DNA from 2 places in the Pseudomonas edsoni genome. Region 1 is predicted to be linked to the other one. Evidence: predicted binding sites of a transcription regulator. Region 1 holds the regulator's gene; the other holds the start of a gene.
What was found. Region 1 encodes FliA, which starts transcription of late flagellar genes. Its sites were predicted from a motif close to CTAAAGTTTNNNNNNNNNNNGCCGNTAA; they were not measured.
Positions count from the first base shown of each region.

Region 2: the regulator FliA is predicted to act here: its motif matches at 1,399-1,426, upstream of C4J83_RS13770 (methyl-accepting chemotaxis protein).

Region 1 is NZ_CP027762.1:4,675,368-4,680,304, reverse strand. It holds gene flhA (flagellar biosynthesis protein FlhA) at 1-514, shown strand, start outside; gene flhF (flagellar biosynthesis GTPase FlhF) at 526-1,842, shown strand; gene fleN (flagellar synthesis regulator FleN) at 1,949-2,782, shown strand; gene fliA (RNA polymerase sigma factor FliA) at 2,779-3,519, shown strand; gene C4J83_RS21580 (chemotaxis response regulator CheY) at 3,688-4,062, shown strand; gene C4J83_RS21575 (protein phosphatase CheZ) at 4,081-4,869, shown strand; gene C4J83_RS21570 (chemotaxis protein CheA) at 4,881-4,937, shown strand, end outside.
Region 2 is NZ_CP027762.1:2,970,327-2,975,263, reverse strand. It holds gene C4J83_RS13785 (MmcQ/YjbR family DNA-binding protein) at 1-65, shown strand, start outside; gene C4J83_RS13780 (DUF1294 domain-containing protein) at 54-437, opposite strand; gene C4J83_RS13775 (undecaprenyl-diphosphate phosphatase) at 434-1,264, opposite strand; gene C4J83_RS13770 (methyl-accepting chemotaxis protein) at 1,494-3,128, shown strand; gene pnuC (nicotinamide riboside transporter PnuC) at 4,564-4,937, shown strand, end outside.

The DNA of each region.
Region 1 (4,937 bases):
CGTGCTCTCGCTGTCGCAATTGCTCAAGGTGTTGCAGGCCTTGCTCGCTGAACAGGTGCCGGTACGCGACATTCGCAGCATCGCCGAGGCCATCGCGAACAACGCCTCCAAGAGTCAAGATACCGCCGCGTTGGTGGCGGCGGTGCGGGTCGGATTGTCCCGTGCAATCGTGCAAAGCATTGTAGGGATTGAGTCTGAGCTGCCTGTGATCACCTTGGAGCCAAGGTTGGAACAAATATTGCTCAATAGTATTCAGAAGGCAGGACAAGGCCAGGAAGAGGGCGTTCTGCTGGAGCCAAGCATGGCGGAAAAACTGCAGCGTTCATTGATTGAAGCCGCGCAGCGCCAGGAAATGGCGGGTCACCCGGTGATTCTGCTGGTGGCGGGCCCGGTCCGCGCGATGTTGTCGCGGTTTGGACGTCTGGCAGTGCCGAATTTGCACGTTTTGGCTTATCAGGAAATTCCTGACAACAAGCAAGTGACTATTGTCGCGACAGTAGGGCCCAACGGCTGAGGTAGTGGGTTATGCAAGTTAAGCGTTTTTTCGCCGCCGATATGCGTCAGGCCATGAAACTGGTACGTGATGAGCTGGGCGCCGATGCCGCGATTATCGGAAACCGTCGTATTGCCGGCGGTGTCGAGCTGACGGCTGCCCTGGATTACACCCCCTCGGCGCTGGCGCCGCGTGTGCCGAACATGGAGCTCGAAGACGAGCTGCGCAAGACGGCCTCGCGGATTGTCTCGGCCCAGGCTGAATTGAGCATGCGTGGCGACAGCGATGCCAGCACCAACCGCCAGTTGTTCGCCGGCCTGCCGCTGACCGCTGCCGAGCCGCTGGTTGAACCGACCTTCAAAGAACCGCCACGTCCTGCAGCGCCGGCCCCGGCTGCCGCAGTCGACCAGCGCGTGTTCGACTCGATGCGCTTTGAACTCAACGGCCTGCGTGAGCTGCTCGAAGTGCAGCTGGGCTCGCTGGCGTGGAACCAGTTGCAAGGCAGCAAGCCGCAACAAGCCAACCTGTGGCGTCGCCTGCAACGCATTGGTCTGTCTGGCCCGTTGTCCCGCGACCTGCTGGCGCTGACCGCCGAAGTTGAAGAACCACGCCAGGCCTGGCGCATGTTGCTGGCGCACCTGGCACGCATGATCGTCACCCCGGAAATCGAACCCCTGGAAGAGGGCGGTGTGATTGCCATGGTCGGCCCGGCCGGCATGGGCAAGACCACCACCCTGGCCAAGCTGGCAGCGCGTTATGTGCTCAAGTACGGCGCGCAGAATATCGCGCTGGTGAGCATGGACAGCTACCGCATTGGCGCCCAGGAGCAGCTCAAGACCCTGGGCCGCATCCTCAATGTGACAGTGACCCACGTTGACCCGGGCCAGTCGCTGGCCAATGCCCTCGATCCGCTGCTGCGCAAGCGCGTGGTGCTGATCGACACCGCCGGCCTGCAAGCCAGTGACCCGGCGCTGCGCATGCAGCTCGAAAGCCTGGCCGGGCGCGGCATCAAGTCAAAAAATTACCTGGTGCTTGCAACCACCAGCCAGAAACAGGTTCTTACCGCTGCATATCACAGCTACAAGCGTTGCGGCCTGGCCGGTTGCATCCTCACCAAGCTCGATGAAACCGCGAGCCTGGGTGAAGTGCTGAGCCTGGCCATCAGTCATGAATTACCGGTCGCCTACCTGACCGACGGGCCGCGGATCCCGGATGATCTCCATCTGCCGCGCCGTCATCAGTTGGTCAGCCGTGCTGTCAGCGTGCAAATGCAAGAAGAGCCTAGCGAGGAAGCGATGGCCGATATGTTCGCCGACCTTTACCACAACCCCGCCAAACGGGTCGGTTAAGGCCAGGATGAACACCATGAAATGTATCTACATCGATGGTCTGCAAGCGATTCACGCGGCCAAGCCATGTAGCCTGCGTCTAAGCAAGACAAGGTAAAGAAATAAAATGGGCAGCATGCATCCCGTACAGGTGATCGCGGTGACCGGCGGCAAAGGTGGCGTCGGGAAAACTAACGTGTCAGTGAATTTGTCCCTGGCCCTGGCAGAGCTTGGCCGTCGCGTCATGCTGCTGGATGCTGACCTGGGCCTGGCGAACGTCGACGTTCTGCTGGGGCTGACACCCAAACACACCCTTGCCGATGTGATCGAGGGCCGCTGCGAGCTGCGCGATGTGCTGCTGCAAGGCCCCGGTGGCATTCGCATCGTGCCGGCCGCCTCGGGCACCCAGAGCATGGTGCACCTGAGCCCGGCGCAGCACGCCGGCCTGATCCAGGCGTTCAGCGATATCGGCGATAACCTCGACGTGCTGGTGATCGACACCGCCGCCGGCATCGGCGAGTCCGTGGTCAGCTTCGTGCGCGCCGCCCAGGAAGTGCTGCTGGTGGTCTGCGACGAACCCACCTCGATCACCGACGCCTATGCGCTGATCAAACTGCTTAACCGTGACTACGGCATGAACCGCTTCCGCGTGCTGGCCAACATGGCCCAAAGCCCGCAGGAAGGGCGCAACCTGTTCGCCAAGTTGACCAAGGTCACGGATCGCTTCCTGGATGTCGCCTTACAATATGTAGGCGCAGTTCCCTATGACGAGTGTGTACGCAAGGCTGTGCAAAAGCAGCGTGCGGTCTACGAAGCGTTCCCTCGTTCGAAGTGCGCACTGGCGTTCAAGGCTATTGCCCAGAAGGTCGATACTTGGCCGTTGCCCGCCAACCCTCGGGGGCATCTGGAGTTTTTCGTCGAGCGATTGGTGCATCAGACGAGCGCAGGACCGGTGCTATGACATCCAGCGGCTACAACCTTTACAAAAAGTCGGCACGTGACAGCCAGGGCGAATTGATCGAGCGCTATGCGCCCCTGGTCAAGCGCATTGCCTATCACTTGCTGGCACGCCTGCCGGCCAGCGTGCAGGTCGAAGACCTGATCCAGGCCGGCATGATCGGTCTGCTCGAAGTGTCGACCAAATACGACGCGAGCAAAGGCGCGAGTTTCGAGACGTATGCGGGTATCCGTATCCGTGGCGCGATGCTCGATGAAGTGCGTAAAGGGGATTGGGCGCCGCGTTCGGTACACCGCAATACGCGCATGGTCAGTGACGCAATTCGCGCAATTGAAGCAAAAACCGGTCGTGACGCTAAAGATCATGAAGTTGCGGCCGAACTCCAATTGAGTCTCGACGATTACTACGGGATTTTGAACGATACCTTGGGCAGCCGCCTGTTCAGTTTCGACGACCTGTTGCAGGACGGCGAACACGAAGGGCTGCACGAGGACGGCGCGAGTGCTCATCTCGAACCGTCACGCGACCTGGAGGACGAACGTTTCCAGGGTGCGCTGGCGGAAGCGATTGCCAATTTGCCGGAGCGTGAGCGACTGGTGTTGGCGCTGTACTACGACGAAGAGCTGAACCTCAAGGAAATCGGTGAGGTCCTGGGGGTCAGCGAATCGCGTGTCAGCCAGTTGCACAGCCAGTGCGCAGCCCGCTTGCGGGGGCGATTGGGAGAGTGGCGCGCGCGCTGACAGGCAGTGTGGGGACACTGCAGACGCTACCGCGAAGGCTTCATGCCTTCGCGGGTTCGTACCGTGGTGCCCTGGGCAGTCCTTTTTGTGTAGCGCCTGTTGATTGAAATGGCGCGTCCAGGTGCTGGGCGCGTTTAAGACTGCTTGGAGGTCGAATTGGACAAGAACATGAAAATCCTCATCGTTGATGACTTCTCAACGATGCGGCGGATCATAAAAAACCTGTTGCGTGACCTTGGGTTCACCAACACGGTCGAGGCGGATGACGGCATTACGGCGATTCCGATCCTCAACAGCGGGAGCATCGACTTTCTGGTAACCGACTGGAACATGCCGGGCATGACCGGTATCGACTTGCTGCGTCACGTGCGCGCCGATGAAAAACTGCGCAGCCTGCCTGTGTTGATGGTGACCGCCGAAGCCAAGCGTGAGCAGATCATCGAAGCCGCCCAAGCCGGGGTAAACGGCTACGTGGTCAAGCCATTCACTGCACTGGCCTTGAAAGAGAAGATCGAAAAAATCTTCGAACGCATCGGTCATTGATGCTGCCACGGGGGAGCTATGGAGCATAAAGAAACGTCACAGGGCGACTTTGAGTCGACCCTGAAAAAGCATGCTCACCAGTTGGTCGAAAGCCTTGAAAAAGGCCAGTTCGGCGACGCGGTGCAGTTAATCCATGAGCTTAACCAGACCCGTGACCGCGGCCTGTACCAGGAAGTGGGCAAGCTCACACGCGAGCTGCACAGTGCGATCGTCAATTTTCAGATTGACCCGCACATGCCCCAGGCCGAAGAAATTTCGCAAATCACCGATGCCACCGAACGCCTGTCCTATGTGGTCAGGCTGACTGAGGCGGCGGCCAACCGCACCATGGACCTGGTGGAAAACGCCACGCCGCTGGTCAATGGCATGGCCACCGAAGCTCAGGCGCTCAGCGTTGACTGGGGCCGCTTCATGCGTCGTGAAGTGGGGGCTGAAGAGTTTCGTGAGTTGGCGCGTCGGGTTGACGCTTTTCTGTCACGCAGCGAGCAGGAAAACCGCACGGTTTCCAGCAACCTCAATGACATTCTGCTGGCCCAGGATTACCAGGACCTCACCGGTCAGGTGATCAAGCGCGTGACCCAATTGGTCACCGAAGTGGAAAGCAACCTGCTCAAACTGGTGCTCATGGCCGGCCAGGTAGACCGTTTTGCCGGCATCGAACATGACCGCGAAGCGATCCTCTCGGAAAAAGATCCACAAAAACATCTCGCCAAGGGTGAAGGTCCGCAGATTCATGCCGATAAACGTGAAGACGTTATGTCAGGTCAGGATGACGTAGATGACCTGTTATCCAGTTTAGGCTTCTAAGGAGCACCCACATGAGCTTCGGCGCCGATGAAGAAATCCTTCAGGATTTCCTTGTAGAGGCCGGCGAA
Region 2 (4,937 bases), 1.7 Mb from region 1:
CTCACCAATTGGTGGTGAGCAAACTGCCCAAGCGCACGCAGATCGGGCTGTTGCTAGAAGATTGAAAGCAGCGTGCCGCCCAGGAATAACTGGTCGAGCCAGAACACCTCGTGCAGCAACACGATGACCCAGAACAGCACCTGGTACGACACCTTGCGCGTCTTGTGGCGGAACACCTGCTGGGCGATCAACGCCCCGGGCCACCCGCCGGCCAGTTCCACGGCGTGCAGGATGTTTTCGCGAACGCGCGGGCCTGCTGTCTCAGCCTTGCGCTTGTCACCCCAGTAAAGAAAAAACGCCACCACGCTGACCACGCCATAAGCGGCCAGCGGGATCACTGTCTCACCGCGATGCCACACCAGCGCCGCCCCCAGCAGCGGCGCGGCGCACAGCAGCACAAAGATCAGCGCCTTGAGGCGCGGATGCTGAATGTTCATGGCTTGACCGCCGACCAGTCGATCCAGCCGAACTGCCAGGTCGCCAGGATCAGCACACCGAACGCGATGCGATACCAGGCAAAGGCCGCATAGCTGTGGCTGGCGATGAACTTGAGCAAGGCCTTGACCGCGATCATCGCAAAGATGAACGAGGTGACAAACCCGATGGCAAACACCGGCAGGTCATCGGGCTGGAACAAGTGACGGTACTTGTAGCCCGAATACAGGGCCGCGCCGACCATGGTTGGCATCGCCAGAAAAAACGAAAACTCGGTGGCGGTCTTGCGCGACAGGCCGAACAACAGGCCGCCAATGATGGTGGCGCCGGAGCGTGAGGTGCCCGGAATCATCGCCAGGCACTGGGCCACACCGACCTTGAGCGCGTCTTTCCAGGTGATCTGATCCACGGTTTCAGCATGGACCGCATGCTGGCGGCGCTCGGCCCACAACATGATCACGCCGCCCACGACCAGGGCGGTGGCCACGGTGATCGGGTTGAACAGGTAGTGCTTGATCAGGTCGGCAAAAATCACCCCCAGCACGATGGCCGGCGCCACCGCGATGATCAGGTTAGCCGTAAACCGCCGGGCACTGGGCTGGGTCGGCAAGCCGATGACCACGTCGAGAATCTTGCGCCGAAACTCCCAGACCACTGCCAGGATCGCGCCCAATTGAATGATGATGTTGAACGCCTCAAAGCGTTCGCCGCCGAAGCCGATCAAGTCGGCGACGATGATCTGGTGCCCGGTGCTGGAAATGGGCAGGAACTCTGTCAGCCCCTCCACCACGCCAAGAATCAATGCCTGTATGGCGGTCCAAAAATCCATGTATCCCCCAAAGGTCATGCCTGTCGGCATGCCTTGACTGTCTTTTTAATAGTTCACTGACGACAAGCGCACTCAAGTTCCGGTGCTGATTTTCAACATCGGTCTGCAAAAATTTCGTGAAAAATCAGGGAGTACTCAGGTTTTTCAATTACAGGCCGAAAGCCTATCAGACAAGCCGGAAATGTCGATGCAGCGCCCACAATTATAAAAAGCATGGAGTGACAGGACGATGAACAGTTTGCGCAGCATGTCGATCAGCCGCCGCCTCTGGCTGATCCTGATAGTCGCCGTGTTGATGCTGCTGACGTTGGGGCTGTTGATGCTCAAGCAGATCCATGGCGACCTTTACCAGGCCAAACGTCAGCAGACCCAGCACGTGGTGCAGACCGCCAGCGGGGTGCTGGCCTATTACCAGAACCTTGAGAAAACCGGCGTGCTCAGCCGTGAAGCCGCGCAGCAGCAGGCCCTGAGCGCGGTGCGTGGCCTGCGCTACGACCACGACGATTACTTCTGGATCAATGACCTGACGCCCGTGATGATCATGCACGCGGCCAACCCCAAGCTGGATGGCCAGAACCTCTCGGCGATCCGCGACCCGGACGGTTTTGCGGTGTTCAACGAATTCGTGATCCTGGCCAAGGCCAAGGGCGCCGGCATCGTCAACTATCGCTGGCCCAAACCTGGCGCCGAAGCGCCCGTGGAGAAAACCTCGTACATCCAGCTGTTCGAACCCTGGGGCTGGATTATCGGCTCCGGCGTGTACGTGGATGATGTGCAGGCCGAGTTCACGGGCCAGGTGTGGAAGGCCTCGCTGATTGGCCTGGGCATCGCCCTGCTGATGGCCGTGTTGGTCACCCTGATTGCGCGCAGCATCGTGACGCCGTTGCAGGCGGCGGTGAACGCCATGGCCAATATCGCCAGTGGCGAAAGCGACCTGACGCGCAGCCTCGACACCCACGGGCGCGACGAAGTCACCCAGTTGTCTCGGCACTTCAACAGCTTTACCGCCAAGCTGCGCCAGGTGGTTGGCCAGTTGCAGGTGTGCGCCAATGCGTTGGGCCAGTCGTCCACGGAATTGGGCAACAACGCCAGCCAGGCGCATGACCGCAGCCAGCAGCAGTCGCAGCAGATGGAGCTGGTGGCGACGGCGATCAATGAAGTCACCTACGGCGTGCAGGACGTGGCGAAAAACGCCGAACATGCCGCCAGTGAGATGCGCGATGCCCAGGCCCAGGCGCAGCAGGGCCAGGTGAATATTGACGGTAGTTTGCAGCAGATCGACCAGCTTTCCGGCACCATCAGCCAGGCTGTGGAGGTGATTCGCACCTTGTCCAGCGAGAGCACGCAGATTGGTGGTGTGCTGGAAGTGATCCGCTCCATCGCTGACCAGACCAACCTGCTGGCGCTTAACGCGGCCATTGAGGCCGCACGCGCCGGGGAGCAGGGCCGTGGGTTTGCGGTGGTCGCCGATGAAGTGCGGCTGCTGGCTCAGCGTACACAAAAATCCACTGCTGAAATCCAAGTGATGATTGAGCGTCTGCAGGGGCACTCGGAAGCGGCGGTCAAGGTGATCAGTGACAGCCATAGCGCTTCGCAGCTGACGATTGAACAGGCTGGGCAGGCCGGTGCCAGTCTTAACGCCATTGGTCAGGCGTTGCGTAACCTCAACGGGCTGAATGCCTCGATTGCCAGCGCGACCTTGCAACAGGCGCATGTGGTGGAGGATATCAACCAGAACGTCACCCAGGCGGCCGGGTTGTCTCACAGCACTGCGCTGGCGGCGGAGCAATCCAGCGTGGCGAGTGCGCATTTGCGTGGGTTGAGTGAGGAGTTGGACGGGTTGCTGCGGCAGTTCAAGGTTTAGCTTTTTTTTGGCGGGGGGTGGGTGTACATATCCGTTGTTTGGGTGATGGCCGCTTTGGGTTCCGCCCTTACGGCGGGTCACTTTGGAAAAGCCCCAAAGTAACCAAAGGGCTCTTGCCCCACCACTCGGCACCTCGCTTGGGCTCGGTGTGCCCGAACGAAGGCTTGAATCCGTGGGCCGCCGTGACGGGCCATCCATGGCCCAACACGGCTAACCCGGCGTCCTGCCGGGTTACCCACGGATTCAAGCCTGCGTTCGGCCAGCGTGGTTTAACGGGGCGCCTGAGATCAAAATCAAAAGCAAAGCACGGCGGCCTAGTAGCCGACCTGAGTGGTTAGATCAAAAGCGAAAGCGAGGCGGCCTGACAGCCGACCTGATCCTTGAAGCTGAACTCAATCAAAGGTGGGAGCTGGCTTGCCTGCGATGGCATCAACTGGTTGTGCCTGATACACCGAGGTGCCTGCATCGCAGGCAAGCCAGCTCCCACAGAAAGGCAAAGCAGCACGGTGCTGGCGGTCTGTACCCGGTCAAACTGTGGGAGCGGGCTTGCTCGCGAATGCGGTGGTTCAGTCAGCTCATAGGTCACTGGCACACCGCCTTCGCGAGCAAGCCCGCTCCCACAGTTGATGCTCGAGTGGTAGAAGCAAAAGCAAAACCGAGGCGGCCTGACAGCCGACCTGATCTTGAGAGCTGAACCCAATTCAATGTGGGAGCTGGCTTGCCTGCGATGGCATCAACTGGTTGTGCCTGATACACCGAGGTGCCTGCATCTCAGGCAAGCCAGCTCCCACAGAAAAGCAAAGCAGTGCGGTGCTGGCTGCTGAACGCAGTCAACTTGTGGGAGCGGGCTTGCTCGCGAATGAGGTGGTTCAGTCAGCTCATGGGTCGCTGGCACACCGCCTTCGCGAGCAAGCCCGCTCCCACAGTTGGTGCTCGAGTGGTAGAAGCAAAAGCAAAGCCGAGGCGGCCTGACAGCCGACCTGATCTTGAGAGCTCAACCCAATTCAATGTGGGAGCTGGCTTGCCTGCGATGGCATCAACTGGTTGTGCCTGATACACCGAGGTGCCTGCATCGCAGGCAAGCCAGCTCCCACAGAAAAGCAAAGCAGTGCGGTGCTGGCTGCTGAACGCAGTCAACTTGTGGGAGCGGGCTTGCTCGCGAAGGCGGTGGTTCAGTCAGCTCATGGGTCACTGGCACACCGCCTTCGCGAGCAAGCCCGCTCCCACAGTTGATGCTCAGTACATCTGGTGATGGGGTGTTGCTCGGCTTCTGCCACGCACGCCGTGCTCTGCTTTTGATTTTGATCTCAAGCGCCTCGTCAAACCACGCCAGCCGCCATGACCGCAGCAATGTGTATACCTCCACATCCGCGTTTAAACATTCCTCACCTCTGGTTACAATTAGCGCCCTCTCCCACTCTCCCAAGGAACCGCCATGTCCGGGCTTGAATTGTTCGCCGCCGCCCTGGGGGTGATCGCTGTCTGGCTGACGGTCAAACAAAACCCCTGGTGCTGGCCCATCGGCCTGGTCATGGTGTTGCTCTACACCTGGGTGTTCTTCGACGTAAAGCTCTATTCCGACATGCTCCTGCAAGTGGTCTACGCCGCCCTGCAACTTTACGGCTGGTGGCAATGGACCCGCGCCGGCGAGGTCAAGCAAGGCCGCCAGGTCACGAGCCTCGGCGTGCCCGCGATCATGAGCAGCCTGGCCGTCGGCGCCGTCTTCAGCCTGCTGCTTGGCTCGGCCATGGCCCACTGGACCGACGCCGCCCAGCCGTGGCTCGACGCCGCCCTCACCGGCTTCAGCCT